2 linked regions of the Chitinimonas arctica genome follow. The protein of the gene in region 1 interacts with the protein of each later gene in a pairwise test. Links are inferred from orthologs where the notes say so. Each region holds a gene or a part of one and is shown in the gene's direction. Other genes may lie near its edges.

Evidence for each region.
Region 2: the proteins of ligA (region 1) and leuS interact in binary tests that used the Escherichia coli proteins (3 or more experiments, as listed by UniProt). The link is inferred for Chitinimonas arctica from one-to-one orthologs.

The regions. Positions count from the first base shown.
Region 1 is NZ_CP041730.1:4,929,218-4,933,188, forward strand. The notes cover bases 463-3,407. They hold ligA (NAD-dependent DNA ligase LigA), read left to right. Parts: upstream 463-863; coding sequence 864-2,951; downstream 2,952-3,407. Other genes in these bases: FNU76_RS22410 (cell division protein ZipA C-terminal FtsZ-binding domain-containing protein), read left to right, coding at 463-856; galU (UTP--glucose-1-phosphate uridylyltransferase GalU), read left to right, coding at 3,016-3,407. Also shown: more of FNU76_RS22410, read left to right, coding at 1-462; more of galU, read left to right, coding at 3,408-3,900; FNU76_RS22425 (GNAT family N-acetyltransferase), read left to right, coding at 3,897-3,971. UniProt on the Escherichia coli protein: DNA ligase that catalyzes the formation of phosphodiester linkages between 5'-phosphoryl and 3'-hydroxyl groups in double-stranded DNA using NAD as a coenzyme and as the energy source for the reaction.
Region 2 is NZ_CP041730.1:2,382,279-2,385,484, reverse strand. It holds leuS (leucine--tRNA ligase), read left to right. Parts: upstream 1-399; coding sequence 400-3,006; downstream 3,007-3,206. Other genes in the region: FNU76_RS10840 (LPS-assembly lipoprotein LptE), read left to right, coding at 3,094-3,206; FNU76_RS10850 (FecR domain-containing protein), read right to left, coding at 1-289.

The DNA.
Region 1 (3,971 bases):
GCTGGCCACCCCGGCCGAACCGGTTGCGGCCCAGCCCAACCTGCTCGAGCTGAGCGAATCGATGGAGCTGGCGGTGGCGGTACTGGACCCCGCGCTCGACTATGTGGCGGAAGTCCATCCCGGCATGCCGGTGGACTTCGCCGTTATTCCTGCCGTGGAAGTAGGCAAGCGGGTACGCATGCTGGGCCTGGGCGAAAGCGACGAGTGGGAAGTTCCCCGCGCCGGCAAACGCTATGACGAGCTGCGCATCGGTTTGCAATTGGTGGATAGGCAAGGGCCGGTCAGCGAAGCGCAATTGCTGTTGTTCTGCGAGCAATGGAAGACCTTTGCCGAAAGCGAAGGCGGTGTTGCCTCCTTCCCGCGCCGCGAGGACAAACTGAGGGTCGCCAAGGAGCTGGATGCCTTCTGCGTGGAGGTCGATATGCAGATCGGCCTCAATGTCGTGACCAGCCGCAACCCATTCGCCATGAATCGCATCCGCGCCATGGCGGAAGGCGCTGGCCTGGTCCTGGAAACGGACGGTTTGTTCCATGCCCGTTCCGAGTCGGGGATGGCCTTGTTCAGCCTGGCCGATCGCCACCACCGCCCGCTCGATGCCCTGGACGATACGCCCTCCGTTACCCTGCTGCTGGATGTGCCCCGGGTGGCCGGCGGCGAGCAGGCCTTCGACCGGATGGCCGACCTGGCCCAGCAGATGGCGCTGACCTTGGGTGGCGACCTGGTGGACGATGACAATCGCTCGCTCAAGCCCGCCGATCTGGCCGCTATCCGCAAGCAGTTGGAAACCATCTATGGTCGCATGGACGATCGTGGTATTCCCGCCGGCGGCGTGGCCGCACTTAGACTTTTTTCCTGAAGACAGCATGAGTATCACTTTCTCCGAACGCGCCGCGCAATTGCGCGCGCTGCTGAACCGCTATGGCGTCGAATACCACGTATACGACGCGCCCAGCGTCCCCGACGCCGAGTACGACCGCCTTTACCGCGAGCTGGAAGCGCTTGAAGCGGCCCATCCCGAATTGAAGGTGTCCGACTCGCCGACCCAGCGGGTGGGTGGGCGGCCGCTGTCGGTATTCGAGCAGGTCGAACACACGGTTTCCATGCTGTCGCTGAACAACGCCTTTGCCGACGAGGACGTGCAGGCTTTCGACAAGCGCATCCGCGAAACCCTCGGCACCGAGCGGGTCGCCTACGATGTCGGGCCCAAGTTCGACGGCCTGGCCATCACCCTGCGTTACGAGCACGGCCTATTCGTGCAGGGCGCTACCCGCGGCGATGGCACCACGGGTGAGAACGTCACCGCCAATCTCAAGACCGTTCGCGCGATTCCGCTGCGCCTGGACTGCGCGCATCCGCCGGCCTTGTTGGAGGTGCGCGGCGAGGTGCTGATGCTTCGCAAGGATTTCGAACGCCTCAATAGCGAGCAGGCCGCTCGCGGCGACAAGCTTTTCGCCAATCCGCGCAATGCCGCGGCCGGTAGCCTGCGGCAGCTCGATTCCAGGATCACCGCCAGCCGGCGGCTGATGTTTTTTGCTTATGGCCTGGCGCAACTGGACGGCGCCGCATGGCCCGATAGCCAGTCGGCCATCATGGCCATGCTGAAGACTTTCGGCTTTCCCGTCTGTGAATACGCGGAACGGGTCGAGGGCGTGGCGGGCTTGCTGGCCTACTACCAGCGGGTCGGTGCGATGCGGGCGGCGATGCCCTTCGATATCGATGGCGTCGTTTACAAACTCGATATGCTGGCCGATCAGGCCAGGCTGGGCTATGTGTCGCGGGCGCCGCGCTGGGCGATTGCCCACAAATACCCGGCGGAAGAGGCGCTGACCGTGGTCGAGGCCATCGATATCCAGGTAGGCCGTACCGGTACGCTGACGCCGGTGGCGCGGCTGCAGCCGGTCTTTGTCGGCGGTGTCACCGTCACCAACGCCACGCTGCACAATCTGGATGAGTTACATCGCAAGGATGTGCGCTTGTTCGATACGGTGGTGGTGCGACGGGCCGGCGACGTGATCCCCGAGGTGGTGGGCGTCTTGCTGGAACGCCGGCCCATGATGGACGCCCCGGCCGACTCGGCCAATGAACGGACCCCGCAACACCCCCCTTTCGCCATGCCGGCCGCCTGTCCCGTGTGCGGCTCGCATGTGAGCCGCGAGGAAGGCGAGGCGGCCTATCGGTGTACCGGCGGCCTGGTTTGCTCGGCCCAGCGCAAGCAGGCGCTGCTGCATTTCGCCGGTCGCCGCGCGATGGATATCGAAGGCTTGGGCGACAAGCTGGTGGAGCAGCTGGTCGATGTCGGCCTGGTGCGCACGCCGGCGGATTTTTACAAGCTGGGCATCGTCAAACTGGCCGAGCTGGAGCGCATGGCCGAGAAGTCGGCCGCCAATTTGCTGGCCGGTATCGCCAAAAGCCGGGACACCACGCTGGCGCGTTTTATCTACGCCTTGGGTATACGCAATGTCGGCGAAGCGACCGCCAAGGATCTGGCGCGTCACTTCGGCAAGCTGGATGGCTTGGTGGCGGCTGCCACCGTGGCCGATGAGGCCGCCGCCCTGGCAGCGCTGCAAGCGGTGCCGGACGTCGGGCCGGTGGTGGCGCAAAGTATTCGCGACTTCCTGCTGGAGGGGCACAATGTCGAGGTGATCGAGCAGATGCGCGCTGCCGGCGTGAGCTGGCCGGAACATGAACCCAGCGAGGCGCTTGCCAGCGGACCGCTGCTGGGCAAAACCCTGGTGGTCACCGGTACGTTGCCCACGCTCAGCCGCGAAGATGCCAAAGCCTTGATCGAAGCCGCCGGCGGTAAGGTGGCCGGCTCCGTGTCGAAGAAAACCAATTACCTGGTGGCCGGCGAAGCCGCGGGTTCCAAGCTGGATAAGGCACAGGAACTGGGCGTGCCGATACTGGATGAAGCCGGATTGCAGGCTTTACTGACCGCGCCCCAGGACAATTGACCCGCTGGTTGCCAATTCGCGACTTTCGAAGAATCGTGTTTCGACCACATAGAGACCGAAAGACATGCAAAAAGTCACCAAAGCTGTATTTCCGGTAGCGGGCCTGGGCACCCGCTTCTTGCCTGCGACCAAGGCCAGTCCAAAGGAAATGCTCAATGTGGTCGACAAGCCGCTGATCCAGTACGCGGTCGAAGAGGCGGTCGCCGCCGGCATCACCGATATGATCTTTGTCACCGGCCGCAACAAGCGGGCGATCGAGGACCATTTCGACAAAGCCTACGAACTGGAAACCGAGCTGCTTGCCAAGGGCAAGCACGAGTTGCTGGAAATCGTCCGCAATATCCTGCCGCGTACCGTCAGCTGTGCCTACGTCCGCCAGCCGGAGGCGCTGGGACTGGGCCATGCGGTGCTATGCGCGCGGCCGCTGATCGGCGACGAGCCCTTCGCGGTGATCCTGGCGGACGACCTGATCGACGCGCGCAAGCCGGTAATGCGGCAGATGGTCGAGCTGTATGAAGACAGCCATAGCTCGGTGATCGGCGTGCAGGACATCCCGCGCGAGGAGACCGGTTCCTATGGCATCGTGGTGGTGGAGAAGAATGGCGAGGGCCGCTTGAAGCTGAGCGGCATCGTCGAAAAGCCGCAACCGGAGGACGCACCCTCCACCCTGGCGGTGGTTGGCCGCTATATTCTCAGCCCCCGCATCTTCCGCCACCTGGTCAATGCCAAGCCGGGCAAGGGAGGCGAGATCCAGCTGACCGATGCCATCGCCGCCTTGCTGGAAGAAGAACGGGTGCTTGCCATGCCGTTCGAAGGGCGCCGCTATGACTGTGGCTCCAAATTGGGATATCTGGAGGCGACACTGGCCTATGGGGCCCGTCATCCGGAGATCGGGCCCGCCTTCAGTGCTTTTTTGCAGCAATTTTGCCGGACGAATGGACTCCAATGAAACTGTTTCAACTCCATGCGGGCGATTCGCTCGACGAAGCCGCCCGCCTGTTCGATGCCTACCGGCAGTTC
Region 2 (3,206 bases), 2.5 Mb from region 1 along the record:
CGAAGGGCGTTTTCTTGCCGTCCGAGACATTGAGATTGTCTACCCGGAATACCGCTTCCTCGCCCAGCTTGAGCTGGCTGCCTTCCGGCAGGGTGAGCAGCACCCGCGCGCCGCGGCCGGTGTGCAGCACGTCGCCGCTTTGCAGGCGGATGCCCGGCGCCAGCGGCCGCATTTCGCCGGTTCGTTCCAGCCAGGCGGGCATATTGACGGCGCTGACCGCCGTGGGCGCGGCCGCCACGGTGCCTGCCAGTGTCGTGGCCAGCAAGCCGACCAACAGGAGGGAGCGCATCGGGTAAACTCCTTGAGCAATGCGGGGAAAGACGCTCGGTTATAATCGACGTTTTATTTGGCCGCCACGTCAAATTTCACGTGGGCGGCAAGCGCTTCAGGATAGCCTACATGCACGAACACTACCGCCCATCCGAGGTCGAAGCGGCCGCCCAGCAACACTGGCAGGCCCGCGATGCCTACCGCGTGGTCGAAGACCACGACAAACCCAAGTTCTACGCCTGTTCCATGCTGCCCTACCCATCCGGCAAGCTGCATATGGGGCATGTGCGCAACTACACCATCAACGATATGCTGGCCCGCCATCTGCGCATGAAGGGCTTCAATGTCCTGATGCCGATGGGCTGGGACGCCTTCGGCCTGCCGGCCGAGAATGCCGCCATCGCCTACAACAAGTCGCCGGCGGAATGGACCTACGCCAATATCGCCGATATGAAGTCGCAGATGCAGCCCTTGGGCCTGGCATTCGACTGGTCGCGCGAGCTTGCTACCTGCGATCCGTCTTACTATCGCTGGAACCAATGGTTGTTCCTCAAGATGCTGGAAAAGGGCATCGCCTACAAGAAGACCCAGGTGGTGAACTGGGATCCGATCGACCAGACCGTGTTGGCCAACGAGCAAGTGATCGATGGCAAGGGCTGGCGCTCCGGCGCGCTGGTGGAAAAGCGCGAGATCCCCGGTTACTACTTCGGCATCACTCAATACGCCGATGAGTTGCTGGACAGCATCGACACGCTGACCGAGTGGCCCGAACAGGTGCGCACCATGCAGCGCAACTGGATAGGCAAATCGAGCGGGGTGCGCTTTGCCTTCGACCATGACATCCGCAATGAAGCCGGCGCCCTGGTTCAGGACGGCAAGCTGTATGTCTTCACCACCCGCGCCGATACCATCATGGGCGTGACCTTCTGCGCCGTGGCGGCCGAACATCCGCTGGCGGTACTGGCGGCGCAGCGGCAGCCCGCCCTGGCCGCCTTTATCGAGGAATGCAAGGCCGGCGGAACGTCCGAGCTGGAACTGGCGACCCAGGAGAAGAAGGGTGTGGCGACCGGCCTGTTCGTCACCCATCCGCTCAGCGGCGAGCAGGTGGAAGTGTGGATAGGCAATTACGTCCTGATGAGCTACGGCGACGGCGCGGTCATGGGTGTTCCGGCCCATGACGAGCGCGATTTCGCTTTTGCCCGCAAATACGGCATCGCCATCAAGCAGGTAGTCGGCGTGGCGGGCGAAAGCTTCTCCACCGAAGCCTGGGCCGACTGGTACGGCGACAAGCAGCGTGGTGTCACGCTCAATTCCGGCAAGTACGATGGCCTCGCCTACCAGGCCGCCGTGGACGCAATCGCGGCCGATCTGGCCGATCGCCAGATCGGCGAGAAGAAAACCACCTGGCGCCTGCGCGACTGGGGCATTTCGCGCCAGCGCTACTGGGGTACGCCCATCCCCATCATCCACTGTCCCCAGTGCGGCGATGTACCGGTTCCCTATGCCGACCTGCCGGTGGTGCTGCCGACCGATTGCGTGCCGGACGGCTCGGGTAATCCGCTGAAGAAGCGCGAGGATTTCCTCAACGTGGCCTGCCCAAGTTGCGGCGCCGCGGCCCAGCGTGAAACCGACACCATGGATACCTTTGTCGATTCCAGCTGGTATTTCATGCGCTATACCTGCCCGGATGCCGGCGCCATGGTGGATACGCGCAATGATTACTGGATGCGCGGCGGCATGGACCAGTACATCGGCGGGATTGAACACGCCGTGCTGCACCTGCTGTATGCCCGCTTCTGGACCCGCGCCATGCGCGACCTGGGACTGGTGGAGATCGCCGAGCCATTCAAGGCCTTGTTCACCCAGGGCATGCTGCTGAACGACTCGTTCTACCGCGAGGACGCGGCCGGCAAGCGGACCTGGTACTACCCCCACGAGGTGGAACTGCAGCTGGACGACAAGGGCCGCGCCACGGCCGCCACGCTGAAGGCCGACGGCCAGCCGGTCAATATGGGCGGCGTGGAAAAGATGTCCAAGTCCAAGAACAATGTGGTGGAACCCAAGGACATCATCGCCCGTTTCGGTGCCGATACCGCCCGCCTGTTCACCATGTTTGCCGCTCCGCCCGAGCAAAGCGCCGCCTGGAGCGACAGTGGCGTGGAGGGTGCCTCCCGCTATCTGCGTCGTTTGTGGTCCTTTGTCCACAAGCACGCCGACGCTTTGCGTTCGGCCGGCGAGGTGGGCGAGCAGGACAAGGCCGCCAAGGCGCTACGCTTTGAAATCCACAGCACGCTCAAGCAGATCAACGCCGACTACGAACGCCTGCAGTACAACACCGTGGTGTCGGGGGCGATGAAGTTGCTCAATGCGATGGAAGCCTATCGCGGCGAGGCCGTGGCGGTTCAGCGTGAAGGCCTGGGTATATTGCTGCGGGTTCTCTATCCGGTCTGTCCGCATATCGCCCATGCACTGTGGACCGAGTTGGGCTATGGCGGCGAACTACTGGACACGGCCTGGCCGGAACCGCTGGCCGCGGCCCTGGTGCAGGATGAAATCACCCTGATGGTGCAAGTCAACGGTAAGCTGCGGGGCGAGATCGCGGTGCCGGCCGATGCCGACCGCGCCGCCATCGAGGCATTCGCCCTGGCCAATGCCAATGTGCAGAAATTCCTTGATGGACAGGCACCGAAGAAGGTCATCGTGGTACCCGGCCGTCTCGTCAACCTGGTTGTTTGATCCGGTCCGGCGCCTTGTGCGCCGGCCTCACCGCGGAGCTTGCATGCGTTATCCAGTCGTTTTCGCCGCTACCCTCTTGCTGAGCGCTTGCGGTTTTCACCTGCGGGGCCAGGGCGAGACGGCCCGCTGGCGTTTGCCTCCCTGCACCTGGCCGCGCCGGCCGGCGGGCTGGGCGATGCGCTCAAGCGCCAGCTATCGCT